2 regions of the Gordonia sp. NPDC003585 genome follow, and region 2 is predicted to be linked to the other one. Evidence: riboswitches for the same ligand, from Rfam matches in the RefSeq annotation. Region 2 holds a riboswitch; the other holds the start of a gene.

Region 1 (8,734 bases), on a different contig from region 2:
ACTTCGCGCAGCCTGCCGGCGTGGTGCGAATCGGTGGGGTGGATCCGGCGTCGGTCCGCAAGCGGGCGGCGCGCTCGCTTCGCCAAGACGTCTCGATCGTGTTCCAGGACCCCTCCGAGGCTCTCGATCCGCGTTTCACCGCCTACGACATCGTCGCCGAACCATTACGCGCACTCGGCACTTCACGTTCCGACACCGAGGCCAAAGTGGCCGGACTGTTACGACGAGTGGGCTTGGACCCGGTACATTCGGATCGCTTCCCGGCCGCGTTCTCGGGTGGCCAGCGTCAACGACTCGCCATCGCGCGTGCGCTGGCGACCGATCCGTCACTCATCATTCTCGACGAGCCGTTGTCGGCGCTCGACGTCTCGGTGCAGGCCGACATCGTCAACCTGATCCGGCAATTGCAGTCCGACGGTGATGTTGCCTATCTCGTTGTCGCACACGATCTGTCGGTGGTACGGCACTTGGCCGACCGGGTCGCGGTGATGTACTTGGGCGAGTTCGTGGAGGTCGGCGACACCGATCGTGTCTTCGACAACCCGGCCCACCCCTACACGCGCGCGTTGCTGTCGGCGGTGCCGATCCCCGACCCGGCCGCCGAACGCGCCCGCACGCCGATCGTGCTGAGCGGCGAGCAGCCGAGCCCCACCGCCGAGATCGTGGGCTGCAGTTTCACCGGGCGATGCCCGCTGTATGCAACACTCGACGACGAGCGCCAAACCCGGTGCCGGAGCCATCACCCGGAGCTGCGCGTCATCGGTGACGCCGACGACCACGCAGCGTCCTGTCATTTCATGGAGGTCAGCGTATGAGGGGTTCGGGCAAGAGCGGCTTGGGTAAGACACGGCTGTTGGTCCTGCTGGCCGCGGCGTGCATGGGTGTGGCACTGGTGTCGGCATGCGGGAGTGACTCCGACACCGGCGCTCCCATCTCGGTGACCGGCGCCCAGATCAACGAACAACCGCGCGACAACCTCCGCGAGGGTGGATCGCTCACTACTGCGCTTGTGGAGGTCTCACCGCAGTGGAACACCTTCCAAGCCGACGGCACGGCCTACACGCAGTTGTTGTGGCGTTGGTACAACCCGAACCTGGCGTATTTCTCACCCGACGGCGAGTATCGACCCAACACCGACTTCGTGACGAAGGTGGACAAGACCCTGGTCGACGGCAACACCGTGGTGACCTACACGCTGAACCCCAAGGCGTCCTACAACGACGGCACGCCCTTCGATTACCGCTCCTTCGTGACGACCTGGCAGGCCAACTCCGGTAGAGATGCCCGCTACGTCACGAGTTCGACCGACGGATACGACAAGATCGACTCGGTGACCCGGGGAGTCGACGATCGCCAGGTTGTCGTCCGCTTCAAGGGTGTCTACGCCTGGCCCGACGGGCTGTTCAACAATGTTCTGCACCCAAAGGTCGCAAATCCGGACTTCTACAACAAGGCCTATCTCCAGCAACCCCATCCCGAACTCGGCGCCGGGCCGTACACGATCGCGTCCTACGACCGCAATCAGGGCACCGTCGTGTTTCAACGGAATCCCAAGTGGTGGGGCAATCCCGGGAAGCTCGATCAGCGGGTGTTCCGGCAGATGGAGTCCCAGGCCTCGATCAATGCTTTCCGCAACGGGGAGATCGACGCCACCGGAGTGGGCACCAAAGATCGTTTGGCGCAGGTGAAATCGATGAGTGGCATCGACATTCGGACGTCGGCCACGCCGGCTCAATCCCTGATGGTGATCAACACCGATTCGCCGATCCTCGCCGATGTCCGAGTTCGTGAGGCGATCATGCGCGGCACCGACCGGGCGACGCTGGCGAAGATCGAGTTCAACGGGCTCAATTACTCGGAGCCACTCCCCGGCTCGTTGTTGCTCTACTCTTTCGAGAAAGGCTATGAGGACAACCTTTCCGGCGTAGTCGACTTCAATGCCGACCAGGCCAAACAGCTTCTCGACCGGGCGGGTTGGACGGTCGGGGGCGACGGCACCCGGACCAAGGACGGTCAGCGGCTGACGCTGACCTTGCCGACGCTCGGCGACGATCCCACCGGGCAGGCCCAAGTGCGGGCCTTGCAAGCGATGTACAAGACCATCGGCGTCGACCTCAACGTGATCCAGCGTCCGTCGTCGGACTTCTCGAAGGTCGTCACCAACAAGGAATTCGACATCTTCCTGATGGGCTTCCAGTCCAGTGATCCGTTCGGAATGGCGTACTTCTGCCAGATCTGGTGCGAGAAGTCATCCTTCAACAAGAGTGGTGCCGGTTCGCCGCAGTTGGACGCCGAGATCGCACGGGTCGGGCAGATCGCCGATCCGGCAGAACAGATCGCGGCGGGAAACAAGGTGGAGCGCACCGCCTTCGCGCAGTACGCGATGCTTCCGTTCACCAACGGGCCCACCATGGTGGCCGTGAAGCAGGGACTCGCGAACTACGGTGCGGGGCAGTTCTTCGTCGGCCCGGTCGAGGACATCGGCTGGCAGAAGTAGGAGGGCGGCCTCACCGGTGCTCGAGCACGTTGACGACGTTTCCGGCCGGATCACGGAAGAAGAATCGGCGAACGCCCCACTCCTCGTCGCACAACGCGTGGACGATCTCGAGCCCGGCGGCCTCGGCGGCCGCGTGTGCGGCGTCGACGTCCTCGACCTGGAGGGAGGCGACCGGATTGCACGACGCGGTCGCATCTTCGGTCATCAGACTGAACTGGGCGACGTCACCGGAGCCGAGCGTGACGATCCAGCCATGGTCCATCAGCACCTCGAGGCCGAGGGTCTGCCGGTAGGCGGTGGTGGCGGCCGCGATATCGTCGACGGTCAGAATGGGTACTGCGCGTGACAGCTTCATTCGGCCACCGTAATCGGTGACGGTGGCCGTTACGGCCGGCTCACGCGCCACAGAGGGTTGACGGGACCGTGCCCGGCACCCAGCGGGTACGCCGCAGCGAGACCCTTCGATACCCAACTCTTGGCGAAGGCAACCGCGTCGGGTACCGAATACCCGTGTGCGAGTGCGGCTGTGATGGCCGCGGCGAGGGTGTCGCCGGCGCCGTGGTCGTGGGGGGTGTCGATGCGCACGTGGTCGAACTCGTGGAACTCGGTGCCGTCGTAGAGCAGATCGGTGCTGCGGTCGGAACTCCGCAGATGTCCGCCCTTCACCAATGCCCACTGCGCACCCAGGCCGTGCAGAACCCGGGCCGCATCGCGTTGGGTGGCATCGTCGACGACGTCGATTCCGGTGATGAGCCGCACCTCGTCGAGGTTGGGCGTCACCACGGTGGCCAGCGGAATCAGCGTGTCACGCAACGTGTCCAAGGCCTCGGTGGCGAGAAGCGGGTCGCCGTGCATCGAAGCGCATACCGGGTCGACGACGAGCGGTACGTCGGAGCCGCGGCCCAGACCGGACTCTCGGCACTGCGCCGCTACCGCGTCGATGATCGGGGCCGACGCCAGCATGCCGGTCTTGGCCGCACCAATGCCGATGTCGTCGATCACGCAACGCATCTGGGCGGCCACCACGTCAGGAGTGATCTCCTGGAAACCGCTGACACCCAGCGAGTTCTGCACCGTGACCGCGGTGACCGCAACACAGGCATGAAGACCGAGTAGTGCAAAGGTGCGCAAGTCGGCCTGGATGCCCGCGCCGCCACCGGAGTCCGACCCGGCGATGGTCATCACCCGGATCGGGGTGGAACCCGTTGCGGCGGTGGGTAACAGCGGGACGTCCGTCATGTGGTGGTGGCCTCCAGGGGTAGATAGACGCGGTTGCCGGCCTCGACGAACTCCGCCGACTTGGCCGCCATCTCCTGCGCGATCTTGCGGTCGATGTCCTCGGCGGTGACGAGATTGTTCTCCTCGGCATAGGCGCGCACGTCGGCGGAGATGCGCATCGAGCAGAACTTGGGGCCGCACATGGAACAGAAGTGGGCGGTCTTGGCCGGTTCGGCGGGCAGTGTCTCGTCGTGGTACTCGCGGGCGGTGTCCGGGTCGAGGGCCAGGTTGAACTGGTCGGTCCAGCGGAACTCGAAGCGCGCCTTGGACAGTGCGTCGTCGCGGGACTGTGCACCCGGCAGTCCCTTGGCGAGGTCGGCAGAGTGCGCGGCGATCTTGTAGGTGATCACACCGACCTTCACGTCGTCGCGGTTGGGCAGCCCGAGGTGTTCTTTCGGCGTGACGTAGCAGAGCATGGCGGTGCCCGCCTGGGCGATCATCGCGGCGCCGATCGCCGAGGTGATGTGGTCGTAGGCTGGTGCGATGTCGGTCGCGAGCGGGCCGAGGGTGTAGAACGGCGCCTCCTCGCAGAGCTCTTCCTCGAGCCGCACGTTCTCGGCGATCTTGTGCATCGGGACGTGGCCCGGACCTTCGATCATCACCTGCACGCCATGGGATTTCGCGATCTTCGTGAGCTCGCCGAGCGTTCGGAGTTCGGCGAACTGCGCCTCGTCGTTGGCATCGGCGATCGAACCCGGACGCAGGCCGTCGCCGAGCGAGAAGGTGATGTCGTAGCGCGCGAAGATCTTGCACAGCTCGTCAAAGTGCGTGTACAGGAACGACTCCTGATGATGGGCAAGGCACCACGCGGCCATGATCGACCCGCCTCGGGAGACGATGCCGGTGACCCGTCGGGCCGTCAGCGGGACGTATCGGAGCAGCACCCCGGCATGCACCGTCATGTAGTCGACGCCCTGCTCGGCCTGCTCGATCACCGTGTCGCGGTAGATCTCCCACGTCAGTTTGGTGGGATCGCCGTTCACCTTCTCCAAAGCCTGATAGATCGGCACCGTGCCCACCGGGACGGGCGAGTTGCGCAGGATCCATTCGCGCGTCATGTGGATGTCCTTGCCGGTGGACAGATCCATGATGGTGTCGGCCCCCCAGCGCGTGGCCCACACCATTTTCTCCACTTCCTCGGCGATGGAACTGGTGACCGCGGAGTTGCCGATGTTGGCGTTGACCTTCACCGCGAACGCCTTGCCGATGATCATCGGTTCCGATTCCGGGTGCCGATGATTCACCGGGATCACCGCACGGCCAATCGCGACCTCGCTGCGGACCAACTCGGCGTCGACGCCCTCGCGAGCGGCGATATAGCGCATCTCGTCGGTGATGATCCCCGCGCGTGCCCACGCGAGCTGGGTGGCGGCGCCGTCGATGGGGTCGGGTCGCTGCCACGCGTCGCGGATGGGCGGCAGGCCGGCTTGGACGTCGATGTGCGCCGTCGAATCGGTGTACGGCCCGGAGGTGTCGTAGACGTCGAGGTGTTCGCCGTTCGTCAGGTGGATGCGCCGATGCGGAACACGCAGATGGTCGAGTGTGCGGTAGTGCTTGGTGCTGCCCTCGATCGGGCCGGTGGTCAGCAGGTCGGCGTCGACGGTGATGTCGGTGCGCGAACCGGATGTGGGTATACGAGTGCCCATGAGATGTCTCCCTACGCCGGCATTACCCGGACAGGTTCAGGCGGTCGGCGACCGCCCGTCGCCATCTCAGCCCTCGGTGTCGTGAGAGCCCCCGCGATGTTGAGTTGTGGCTGTGAGTCAACCCCAGCGATGCGAACGCATCGCCCGACACTCTACGCCCTATCCGACCGGACAGGATTGTTTGCTGTGCCCCCGTAGCCATGGCATGGCTACGGTCCCGTAAGGTACTGTGTGACCCGAATCACAGTAGTGACGTGAGGCGCCTGGCTGGGGAATCAGGCGCACGCGCCGTGGTCCACGCGTAGTCGTCTGAGCATTTCCGGGAGGGAATCCGTTGAACAGGAAACATCGGCAACCGCCGCCGCAGTCCGCGCAGGCGATTCTCCAGCAGATCTCACAGGTCGTGCACAATCCCGAACGGGATCGATTCGAGTTGTGGGTGGCCGGCGACCTTGTCGGCGTGCTCGGCTATTCGACCGAGACGACCGACGGTCAGACGACGGTCACGGTGCTGCACACCGTCCTCTACGACGAGTATTCCGGTCATGGTCTCGGGACCCGGCTGACGCGGTGCGTCATCGGATACGTCCGCGACCAGAACGCGCGGTTGCGGCCGGTGTGTTCGTTCACCAAGCACTACGTCGACGCCCATCCGGGGATCGTCGCGCTTGCGCCGGCCTGATCCGACGAGTGCAGCAGTCGGTCTCCTGACCAGGGCAAATCCGTCAGCGTCGTACCCGAAAAATCTAGGGGAAGAACTTCTTCCCCGGGGTTCATGGTCGTCCGCGAGAATTCTCTGGGGGAGGACTCCAAGGGTAGGGGAAGAAGATTCCTCCCCTACTTTTGTGGCGGCGGATCGGGGTCGACGGTGGCCACCGAAGTCGAATGCAAGTTAGGGTAGGCTAATTTCGAAACTGCTGTCGACGGGAGGCTGATGATGACAGAGGTGTCCACCAAGGGGCGTGGCTGGCAAGGTGCCGTGCTCAAACTGCTGCGTGCCGACGACTTCGCGTTCACCGTGACCAGCACGGAAACCGTCACCGATCACTACGTGCGCCTCGGATTCACCGGTGGCGGATTGCTGACGGAGGTCAAGCAACACCCGACGATGTGGGTGCGAATGTGGTTCGAGGACAACGGCAAGTTGCATCAGCGTGGCTACACGCTGGTCGACCCCGATCCGGCGTCGGACACTTTTCACATCGAGTTCGCCATCCACGACGGCGCGTCGGCACGCTGGGCGCAGCAGGCACAACCCGGCGACACGATCAATGCGACGGTGATGGGGTCGAAGTTCGAGATGCCCGACCCGCCCGCGAAGGGATTCCTGATCGCGGGCGACACGGCGTCGATGGCCGCGATCAACTCGATTCTCGACGCGATCTCGGCGTCGTCGGCGCCGGAAACGCCGGCCACCATCTGGTTTGAATACCAGCATGAGTCCGACAAAGATTTGCCGCTGCGATCGCGCGCTCAGGACACCGTGCACTGGATCGCCCGCGAGCGTTCTGGGGCAGCCCTGGTCGAGACGGTGAAGGCGGCCGCCTTTGACGCGAGTGGCCATTTCGGTTGGGTCGCACTCGATTCGGCGAGTACACGGGCTGTGACTGCAGCCTTCAAGAACGATTTCAACTTGGGTAAGAAGGCCGTCAAGGGTATGGCCTACTGGATCGAGGGGAAGTCCTTCGGCTGAGCCGGAAGGGATCTGCGCTCGCAGCTGCAACACACAAGGGCGGGACCGCAATTGCGGCCCCGCCCTTGAGTGTTGAAGTTCAGCTCTGCTTCGCCGTCGCGGCCAGGGCCGGGTTCAGGCGGTCGAGGACCCACGGGATCGACAGGACGCTCGGCGTGTTGAGCGCGTTGATCTCGTCGGAGGTGAGCGCCGGCGCGGCGCCGGCCTTCACTCCAGCGAGGTTCGAATAGCCTGGCAGACTGCGGAACTGCTGGTCGAGCTGTGGTGTCGCACCGGTTGCCAGCACCAGGTTCGCGTCGAGGACGGGTACGTTCTCGAGCCCGATGGTGAACCGAGGTGCGTTGCCCTGGCGAGCGCGCTCGGCCGCCACCGTCGGCGAAACCTTCAGTCCGATGCTGGTAAAGATCTGTCCCGCACCGTCATTGGGGTCGCCGAGAACCGAGATCTGTGTCGGCGTGTACATGAACGAAAGCGAGTACGTCTTGTCGGCCAGCCCCGGGTTGGCCGTCTTGACCGACGAGTACTTCTCGTTGACTCCGTTGATGAGCTCGGTGGCCTTCTCCGGTTCCCGCAGCGCGGTGCCGAGCACGGTCACGAGCTTGTCCCACGGGTCCACCGACGAGGCACTGACCGCGCCGATGGTCGGCGCCAACGCCGCCAACTGGTCGCGCAGCGCGGCCGGGGCGTACGACGGGACCAGGATCAGATCGGGGTTGAGCTTGGCGATCTGGGTGATCTGCGCGCTCGGGTCGGTCGGCGAGGTGATCGCCGTCGACGAGTTCAGCTTGTCGCCGGTCCAGGGCGCCTTCTGCGCCGGACCGGTCTGCCCGGTCAGATAGCCGACCGGCGTCACGCCGAAGGCGAGTACGGTGTCGATCCATTGCGTGCCGACGGCCACGATCCGTTGCGGCACAGCGGGAATCACCACCGGCTTCTGACCCGGCAGGTCGGCGATGGTGACCGGCGAGACGCTGGCCGGCGTGTCGTTCTCCTCCGGCGCACTGCATCCCGCGAACAGTCCGGCAGCCAGCAACGCGGCCAACAGGGCCGCGATCGGTGTGAGCGTCCGGGTGCGTGATCTGGGACGATTTCTACTTGTGGGCATGCACTTTCCTCAATCCCCGACGTTGTGGACAGATCTCGATGCAGCAAGACTCACTGCGCGGGTGTTGCCTCCGCTATGACCGCGTCGAACGCTTCGATGAAGCGTGCCGCGTAACCCGGCAGCGCCGCGGGATCGGCGACAATACCGAAGGTGGTTGTGCCACCAAGGATCAGGCACGTCACCGAGAACGAATAACCGACCAACGGCGACAGCGGTGTCAGGGCGGCGATCTTGCGCCCCAAAGCCGACCGGACCCGGGTGAATCCGGGGTTGATGCCGATGTGGATGTCGGGACTCATGCGGTCCATCGACGCGGCGACGATCTCCCGCATCTCCGCCCATGGCGGAGCCGGTTCCTGATCGTTGGCGACCAGCGCCAACTCCATACGCGACGATTCGACGATCGCGAGTTCGGCACGCGCCCGATCGATGTGACGATTCAGGTCGGACTCCGAACCGAGCAGGTTGAGCAGCGAGATCGCGACCGCGTTGCCGGTGTGCCGGAAGGACTGGTC
Region 2 (8,734 bases):
GCGCCGACGGCGGGGCGCTCTACGACGACATCGAGGCCACCACCGACGCACTCGGGGAATCGCTCTGGTCATCGGACGGTGCCGCAGACCTCGTCGAGCGGACGAGACCGATCGTCAAGGCCGTCATCGACGCGGGCGTGCTCCCGGGGACGAAGAAGAAGGGCTGAATCCGCCACGGATCACGGCTGCGCGCAGTAGATGTTGACTATGACCGACCTCGCCGACGACATCGCCGCGATCAAGAACCTCAAGTACCGGTACCTGCGTGCCCTCGACACCAAGGACTGGGACGCCTTTGCCGACACCCTCACCAAGGATGTGACCGGAAACTACGGGGAGAGCCTGCAGTTCGGGGATCGTGACGAACTGGTCGAATACATGCGCACCAACGTGGGGCCCGCGGTGATCACCGAGCATCGCGTCGACCACCCGGAGATCGACATCGACGGCGACGAGGCGTCGGGCCGCTGGTATCTACAGGATCGGGTCATCGTTCCCGACTTCTCGTTCATGCTGATCGGGGCGGCCTTCTACGCCGACCGCTATCGCCGCACCCCGGACGGCTGGCGCATCAGCGCAACCGGGTACGACCGCACCTACGAGGCGACCGTCGCGCTCGGCGACCTACCGAGCTTCACCGTCCGGACCGGACCTGCCATCCACCTCTGAGGCTCCGAGCGTCATGTCGCAGCCGCCGCCGCTCAGCGCCGACCACGTATTCCGGAATCGGCGGGACGCGGGAGTGGATCTCGGACAACGGGTTAGGGCTGCCGTCGACTCCGACGACCGCGGCCCGATCATCGTGCTGGGTCTGGCCCGCGGCGGCCCGGTGGCGCGCGAGGTTGCCGACGCCGTGGACTGCGAACTCGACACTCTGGTGGTACGCAAGATCGGGGCACCCGGTCAACCCGAGTTCGCGATGGGCGCGATCACTCACGGCAACCACGTGGTGGTCAACGACGACATCCCCCGCAGACTCGGTGTGACCACAGCACAGTTCGACGCCGCGCTCGCTCGGGAGAGCCGCATCCTCGCCGACCGCGAGGCGCGCTATCGTGCAGGGCGCGAGCCGCTTTCGCTTGCGGACCGGGTGGTGATCCTGGTCGACGACGGGCTGGCCACCGGGACGTCGATGTCGGTGGCCATCGACGCGGTGCGTGCGGCCGGGGCGTCGCGGGTGATCGTTGCGGTGCCCACCGGACCCACGGACATCTTCGAACAGATGCGGGCGGCGGGCGCAGACCAGGTGATCGTCTCGGTGACTCCGACGCCGTTCCACGCGGTCGGACAGTCGTACGCCGATTTCACCCAGGTGGGTGACGACGAGGTGGTTACCGCGCTGGAGCGCCCTAACCGTCCTTGAGGAGCAGCGCCGCGATGTCGGCGCGATCGGTGACGTCGAGTTTGGTGCAGGCACGGTAGATGTGGCCTTCGACGGTGCGTACCGACACGGTGAGTCGCTGGGCGATCTCCTTGTTCGACAGTCCGGCCGCCACCAGGTTGGCGATCTCACGTTCGCGCGAGGTCAGCGGCAAGGGCCGGGCAGCCTCGACGAGCGCCGGGGTCCGCAGTCCTCCGCACTCCGACGCGAGGCGGTTGGCCACCGCCGCCGAAGCGACTGTCGCCGAACGATTCTCCTCCTTGTCGTGCATGACGCTGGCCTGGGCGGCGGCGTCTGCCGCGGAGAGCCGAATGCCGAGTTGCTCGAAATCGGCTGCGCACACATCCAGTTCGACGGCGTCGCCCTCAGCGAGCGCGATCGCGTGCCGCGCGTACACGGCGACGACCGGCCCGTCGACCTGCTGCGCCAGCTCACCGAGTCGCTCGCCAACCGACTGGTCGCCGAACCGGGCGGCCGTGTGCAACGCCTCGGCCTCGATGGCGAATTGCCCAGTGGTCCGAGCCTTGTCCGCTGCCTCGTGTGCGAGTTCGACTGCGCGGGTGAGCGTTCCGGCCGCGGCCGACTGCCATGCCTCGGCGATCGCCAGCATCGAACCGAAGATCGCCACGTTCTTCCCGTACTTCGCTCGCGCCTTCACGAGGACGGCCTCGGCCTTCTCGGTCTGCCCGAGAGCGCTGAGCGCCTGCGCGAGGTAGATGCGGGCGGGGTAGTTCCACGACAGTGAGAAGCCCTCGCCGTCGAGGATCGCCAGCGTTTGCTCCATGCGTCGGGTGACCGAGGTGCACGCCCCCTGCGGCATCTCGACGGCAGCCACCAGAATCCCCGACATCGCCCACCCCAGGTACTGCGCGGTGTTGGCGAAATCGACGTAGCGCGCGGCGGCCAGATTGCCGTCGTCGAGCCGACCGGTGAGCGTGAGCGCCAGCATCTCGCCGAAAGCGGTCGGGAAGCGCAGCATTCCGTCGACCTCGAGTCCACGACCGCGGCCGGCCACCTTCTCGACGGCACTGCCCTGACCTCGCAGCGCCCGCGACAGACTGCCCCCGAAGACCGCCCACTCCACCGCCCACGGCAGCGGGTGCTTCTCGGCGAACACCTCGTCGGACAGGCGAACCGCGTCGTCGATCCGGTTCTCGAACAGCGCGCACGCCGACGCGATACCGGTGACGATGGGACGCAGGCCCGGATCCTGGATGCGTTCGAACAGGATCTCCAAGAACTCTTCGGCGCGGTCGGCGTCGCCCATCGCCCAGAACATGTTGCCGACGCGCAGCCCGCCCCAGCGCAGGATCTGCGCCTCGTTGTCGAAGTCGTCGGGGTCGAAGCGGCTGAGGATCTGCTCGGCCTCGTCGGGATGGCCCTGCCACATCAGGGCCCGGGCCAGCATCTCCGCCTCGTCGAGCCCGCCGCCCTCCTCGAGCGCTGCGCGCGCGAACCGCTCGCCCATCGGGATCTGCGCCAGGTTCATCGCGTCCCGAGCAGCCGCACCGAGCAGTTCGAGGTCGATGTCGACGTCACTCTCGATGGCCAGGTCGGCCAGGCGGATGCGTTCGGCGGGCGTCGTCCGCGGTCGTTCACGCAAAGCCTTGACGAGCTTGCCGCGCAGCCGCCGCGACGACACCAGACCCAGACGACGACGGATGACCTCGCCGAACAGCGGGTGATGGAAGCCGACGTTGAGCCGTCGGCCGTCCCGGACGATGCGCACGAGCCCGGCGATCTCCGCCTCTTCCACCGCTTCTTCGCCGGCGAGTTCGGACAGGACGTCGATGTCGAGGGGCTCGCACAGGCTCAGGTACTTCAGTGCGGTGAGCACGGTGTCGTCGAGTTGCTCGATGCGGCCTTCGAGCAGCGACGCGAGTTCGGAGGTGATCGCGGCGCGGCCGCGCAACTGCCAGATCCCCTTGACCTGCCGCAACGTATTGGCCTGCCGTGCACCGTCGACCATGTGCCGGAGGAAGAGCGCGTTACCGCCCGACGCCTCCCACATCAGGTTGGCCGAATGCTCCTCGAGTTGCCCGCCGAGCACCGACTCGATGAGGTCGACGCTCTGCTCCTTGGTGAAGGGTGACAAGGTGATTCGAGTGAGGTGGTTGTCTTTCCACAGCGAGGTGACGGCGTCGGGCACCACCTCGCCGCTGCGCACCGTGGCGACGATGTGGACGGCGCGGTCGATGGCAAGCTGATGCAGCAGCGTCGCCGACAGTTCGTCGAGCAGATGGGCGTCGTCGACGCCGATGACCACGTCACCGTCGGCGAGTAGCGATTCGCGGGCCGCGGCGAGGTAGGTCACGGGATCACTGGACGTGGCCGGACCGACGAGATGCGCGAAGACGCCCAACGGAATCGACCGGGCCGACTCGGTGCCCGCGACCCACCGGACGCCCGACGACAAGCCGGCCGTGACATGACGCGCGAGCGTGGTCTTGCCGACGCCGGAATCGCCGGTGAGGACCACGCCGCACCCGGTGGTCTCCCCGCGCAGGGCAGCCTGAATGGTTCGGAACTCGCGTTCACGCTCCACCAAGGGCCAATTCCCGGACATGCCTGCAGATTTTAGACTCATCGGTAAGTCTCGGCACCAGTCGCGGTCAAGTCTGACCGAACTGTTCACATCAGGCGTCGCGTTTGTTGACCACGGCGATCGCTGCGCCGAGAATCACCAGCGCGACCAGGGCAAAGTAGACCAGTGAACCGTAGATGTTCCAGTGGAAATCGCCGGTGTCGCCGGTGAGGAACCGCCAGCCGTTGGTGAACGGGAGGAACGGCACCACCGGCTCCCCGACCTTCGGCAGCAGAGGTATCACGACCGTCTCCACGAGGAGCGTCCACACCAGCACGATCGTCACCGCACCCGCCGTCTGCCGGATCAGTGCACCCACCGCCACGCCGATCAGCATCGCCAACGCGATGAAGATGGGCGTCCCCCAGAGCTGACGGATGGCATCCGAACTGGTGAGGTCGAAGTCGTCACCGGCAAAGAGCTTGGCGATGACCAGACCCAGCAGGCAGATCACGAAGGTCACCACCAGGCCGACGATCGCGAACACCACCCCCTTGGCGACGAGCACCTGCCAACGGCGGGGCGTTGCCTCGAAGGACAACCGGATGGTTCCGAAGCGGTACTCCGTGGTGATCCCCAGGACCGCCATGATCAACAAGACGGCGAGACCGAACTGGTTCACGCCCAACAGGTAGACGTTCGCCGGGTTGTCGGTGAGCTCGTCGACCGGACCGCCCGACGAGATCAGCGCGGCCAGACCCAGACCCAGGACGGCCACGATCGCCACGCACCAGTAGGGCGAGCGCGTGCTCATGAGCTTGATCCGCTCCGAGTCGATCGTCGCGATCATGCCACGACCCCCGTTCCACCCTGGTATTCGACGTCACCGGCGGTGACCTGCATGAAGACCTCCTCGAGCGATGCGGTCTCCTCGGTCAGTTCGTGCAGGACCACCCCGGCCGCAGCGGCCAGGTCGCCCACCTGGTCGGTGGTCGTGTCGGGCACCACCATCACCGGTCGGCCCTTGGCGTCGGCGGGACCGGGCGCCGGCGCCAGGCCTGCCGCGGCCAGCGCGACGTGCAGATCCTCCAGCTGCGGACCGCGCACCCGAACCGAAGTCTGTGCACGCGAGGTGAATTCGCTGACCGAGCAGTCGGCGATGAGCCGCCCGCGGCCGATGACAATGAGATGGTCGGCGGTGAGCGCCATCTCGGCAAGGAGGTGGCTGGAGACGAAAACGGTGCGCCCCTCCGAAGCGAGCTGTCGCATGAATCCGCGAATCCAGACGATGCCCTCGGGGTCGAGGCCGTTGACCGGCTCGTCGAACATCAGCGTGTGCGGGTCACCGAGGAGTGCGCCGGCGATGCCGAGCCGCTGCGACATGCCGAGCGAGAAGCCACCCGCGCGCTTGGTGGCCACCGACGTCAGACCGACCATCTCGATGACCTCGTCGACCCGACTCGCCGGAATCCGGTTGGCCGCCGCCAGCCAGCGCAGATGCGACCGCGCACTCCGGTTGGGATGGACCCATTTGGCGTCGAGCAGCGCCCCCACCTGCCGGATCGGATCCTCGAGATCCTGGTAGCGCTGACCGTCGATGGCGACCGAACCCGAGGTGGGACGGTCGAGGTCGAGCATCATGCGCATCGTGGTCGACTTGCCGGCACCGTTGGGGCCGAGGAAGCCCGTCACGTGCCCGGGTGACACCTCGAAACTGAGGTTGTCGACGGCGCGCTTGTCGCCGAAGTCTTTGGTGAGCTTCTGGACTGTGAGCACACCCCGACCATAGCGTGACCCACTCAACTGCTGGTCGCGCGCTCGGGCGACGACGCCTCCGCCCAGAAGCGACGCGGGATCCGTCCCGCCTGCGCCGCGAGCCGGCCCGCGAGAACCGCGTGGCGCATGGCGGCGGCCATCCGTTCCGGGTCGTCGGCCCGGGTGACCGCCGACGCCAGCAACACTCCGTCGCAACCGAGTTCCATCGCGAGGGCCGCGTCGCTTGCGGTGCCGATCCCGGCGTCGAGGATCACCGGCACCTGCACCCGCGCGACGATCATCTCGATGTTGTGCGGGTTGAGGATGCCGAGGCCAGTGCCGATCGGGGAGCCGAGGGGCATCACAGCAGCGACGCCGATGTCTTCGAGCCGGGCAGCGAGGACGGGGTCGTCGTTGGAGTAGGCCAGCACGGTGAACCCGTCCCGGACCAGCGCCGACGCGGCGTCGACCAGTTCGATCGGATCGGGCATGAGGGTGCGTTCGTCGGCGACCACCTCGAGCTTGACCCAGTCGGTCTCCATGGCCTCGCGGGCCAGTTGCGCGGTCAGCACCGCCTCGGCCGTCGTGTGGCAGCCTGCCGTGTTGGGCAGGGGTGCGATGTCGAGGCGCCGGAGCAGGTCGAGCACTCCGGTGCCCGACGCGGCGTCGACCCGCCGGATCGCGACGGTGGTGAGTTCGGTGCCCGACGCGATCAGTGCGCGTTCGAGGACCGCCAGGCTCGTCGCGCCGCCGGTACCGGTGATGAGTCGTGATCCGAACTCGCGGTCCGCGATCCGCAACGGATCTGTGCAGTCAGCCACCCTGCACCGCCGTCACGACCTCGACCACCGAACCATCCGGAATGGATTGCGCCCACGAGCCTTTCGGGACGACCGCGCCGTCGACGGCGACCGCAACCCCGCGGTCGGGCAGGCCCAGATGCGTCAGCAGCGCGGCCACCGACGTTTCCGGGGCCACCGCTGTCGGTTCGCCGTTGACCGTGATCGTCATCTCTCGCCTCCCGAAGTCATTGCCGCCGGTGTGGGTGCCCGCCGCGGATCACCGAGCAGCCCCACCACCTCGTCGGCCGTGAGTGGTGCGAGCACAATTCCGTTGCGGCCGTGGCCGGTTGCGACCACGGTCCGCTCGTCGAGACGCCGAATGATCGGCAGTCCGTCCGCCGTGCATGGACGTAGGCCCGCGCCCGCCTCGACGAGTTCGTACGTACGCAGCCCCGGCATCACCTCGGTGGCGTCGGCGAGCAGGTCGAGCACTCCGCCTGCCTCGGGAAGGATATCGCCGGCATCGACAGGAGCTTCGTATTGCGTTGCGCCGACGACGATTCCATCGGCACGAGGCACCAGGTACACATTGCGGCCGCCGACCGCCGCGCGGATCACGTGGCGCGGCGGTGGCACCGAGGACCGCGTGCGCCGCAACCTGAGCACCTCACCCTTGGCGGCCTGGAGTTGCGCCTGCGGCCATAGTGCGTTGGTGCCCAATCCGGCGGCGAGGACCACCTGGTCGTCGTCGAGCGCGTCTCGCGAACCGATTCGCGTGTCGTCGAACACGACGCCCGACGCGCGGGCCGTGTCCCGCAGCGCTGTCAGGAGCCGCCGATTGTCCAGTGCCCATTCGCCTTCGGCGCGGTAGCCGCCCACGAGCCGGGTACTCAGCGCCGTCTCGAGTGCGCGGATGTCGCGGCCGGTGATCGAGGTGAGCACCGTGCGAGCGTCGGTCTGCTGAGACCACACGAACCGGGCGAGATGGTCGAGACGGTGCAGGTCGGCTGCGGTACCGGCGACGAACAGCGAATCGGTGGCGGTCACGACGTTCGGGTCGCCGAGCCGGTCGATGAGGGCGGGCCAGCGTCGAACCGATTCGACGGACATCGCGAGCAGCGTCTCTTCGCCCGGAATGCCCTCGCCCAACGATCCGAGCATGCCGCCGGCCACATGTGAGGCACGGTCGGCGACTCCCGCGTCGACGACCCGCACACGCCAACCGGCGTCGGACGCCGCAAGCGCAATGGACAGCCCGATGACGCCGCCGCCCACAACGGCAACACTCTGCACGTGCAATCACCTTCCTTCGCCGGCATTACCCGGATCAGGTCAGACGGTCTGCGGCTTCTCCGCACTCTCAGCCCGGCCGGGCTCCCGTGATGTACTCCGATCATGAGCCTACGCGGCCGGTCGGTCTTGGTTGAGTGCAGCCCGGTCCGCCAAAGCGGCGTCGACGAGCCCTGACCGCCGCGAGGTAGCGTCTACCCGATGACCACCTCGCCCCGACAGCGACTCGACACGGCGACGCTCTACCTGTGCACCGACGCACGGCGAGAGCGCGGCGATCTGCTCGATTTCGTCTCGAAGGCCATCGACGGTGGCGTCGACATCGTCCAGTTGCGCGACAAGGGATCGGTCGGCGAGGAGCGATTCGGGACGCTGGAGGCGCGTGAAGAACTCGCGATCCTCGCGGAGCTGCGTCGGGTGGTCCGTGCTCGCGGAGCGCTGCTGGCCGTCAACGATCGCGCCGACATCGCGGCCCTGGCTCAGGCCGACGTCCTGCATGTGGGCCAGGGTGATCTCGCGCCTGCTGCCGCCCGGCAGATCGTCGGGCCCGACGTGGTCATCGGGCTGTCGACGCATGATGTCGACCAGGCCGCAGGCGCCGCGGCCGACGACGACGTCGACTACTTCTGCGTCGGCCCGTGCTGGACGACGCCCACCAAGCCGGGACGGCCGGCGGCCGGGCTGGATCTGGTGACCTCGGTCGCCGCGACGAACTCGGTAAAGCCGTGGTTCGCGATCGGCGGCATCGACCTCGCCCGGCTCCCCGAAGTGCGGGCAGCCGGGGCGGAGCGGATCGTCGTCGTGCGTGCCATCACTGCGGCGGACGATCCGGAATCGGCGGCGCGAGCGCTGGTCCGAGGCTGACCAGCTGCCCTCCGGCCTGGAGGGAATCTGTACGTGGCGGCCCGACCAAGTGCACAGTGCATTTCGTCGCGCCGGCAGGTACAGATTCCCGACGCGGCGAATAGTCATTTGCCGCCCGGCGAACGGCGGGTCTAAGGT

Evidence for each region. A riboswitch is a leader RNA that binds a small molecule or an ion and turns the genes downstream of it on or off. The one in region 2 is predicted to bind thiamine pyrophosphate.
Region 1: another riboswitch for thiamine pyrophosphate. It lies ahead of thiC (phosphomethylpyrimidine synthase ThiC); the one in region 2 lies ahead of thiO (glycine oxidase ThiO).

Annotation. Positions count from the first base shown of each region.
Region 1 covers NZ_JBEXMX010000003.1:35,184-43,917, reverse strand. The annotation lists gene ABZW74_RS01235 (ABC transporter ATP-binding protein) at 1-815, shown strand, start outside; gene ABZW74_RS01230 (ABC transporter family substrate-binding protein) at 812-2,497, shown strand; gene ABZW74_RS01225 (VOC family protein) at 2,508-2,852, opposite strand; gene thiD (bifunctional hydroxymethylpyrimidine kinase/phosphomethylpyrimidine kinase) at 2,882-3,736, opposite strand; gene thiC (phosphomethylpyrimidine synthase ThiC) at 3,733-5,421, opposite strand; TPP riboswitch at 5,413-5,526, opposite strand; gene ABZW74_RS01210 (GNAT family N-acetyltransferase) at 5,756-6,103, shown strand; gene ABZW74_RS01205 (siderophore-interacting protein) at 6,359-7,114, shown strand; gene ABZW74_RS01200 (ABC transporter substrate-binding protein) at 7,194-8,219, opposite strand; gene ABZW74_RS01195 (wax ester/triacylglycerol synthase domain-containing protein) at 8,270-8,734, opposite strand, start outside.
Region 2 covers NZ_JBEXMX010000036.1:10,419-19,152, reverse strand. The annotation lists gene ABZW74_RS11965 (hypothetical protein) at 1-167, shown strand, start outside; gene ABZW74_RS11960 (nuclear transport factor 2 family protein) at 208-669, shown strand; gene ABZW74_RS11955 (phosphoribosyltransferase family protein) at 683-1,363, shown strand; gene ABZW74_RS11950 (LuxR family transcriptional regulator) at 1,350-3,947, opposite strand; gene ABZW74_RS11945 (ABC transporter permease) at 4,018-4,755, opposite strand; gene ABZW74_RS11940 (ABC transporter ATP-binding protein) at 4,752-5,681, opposite strand; gene ABZW74_RS11935 (thiazole synthase) at 5,705-6,481, opposite strand; gene thiS (sulfur carrier protein ThiS) at 6,474-6,671, opposite strand; gene thiO (glycine oxidase ThiO) at 6,668-7,735, opposite strand; TPP riboswitch at 7,730-7,833, opposite strand; gene thiE (thiamine phosphate synthase) at 7,934-8,596, shown strand.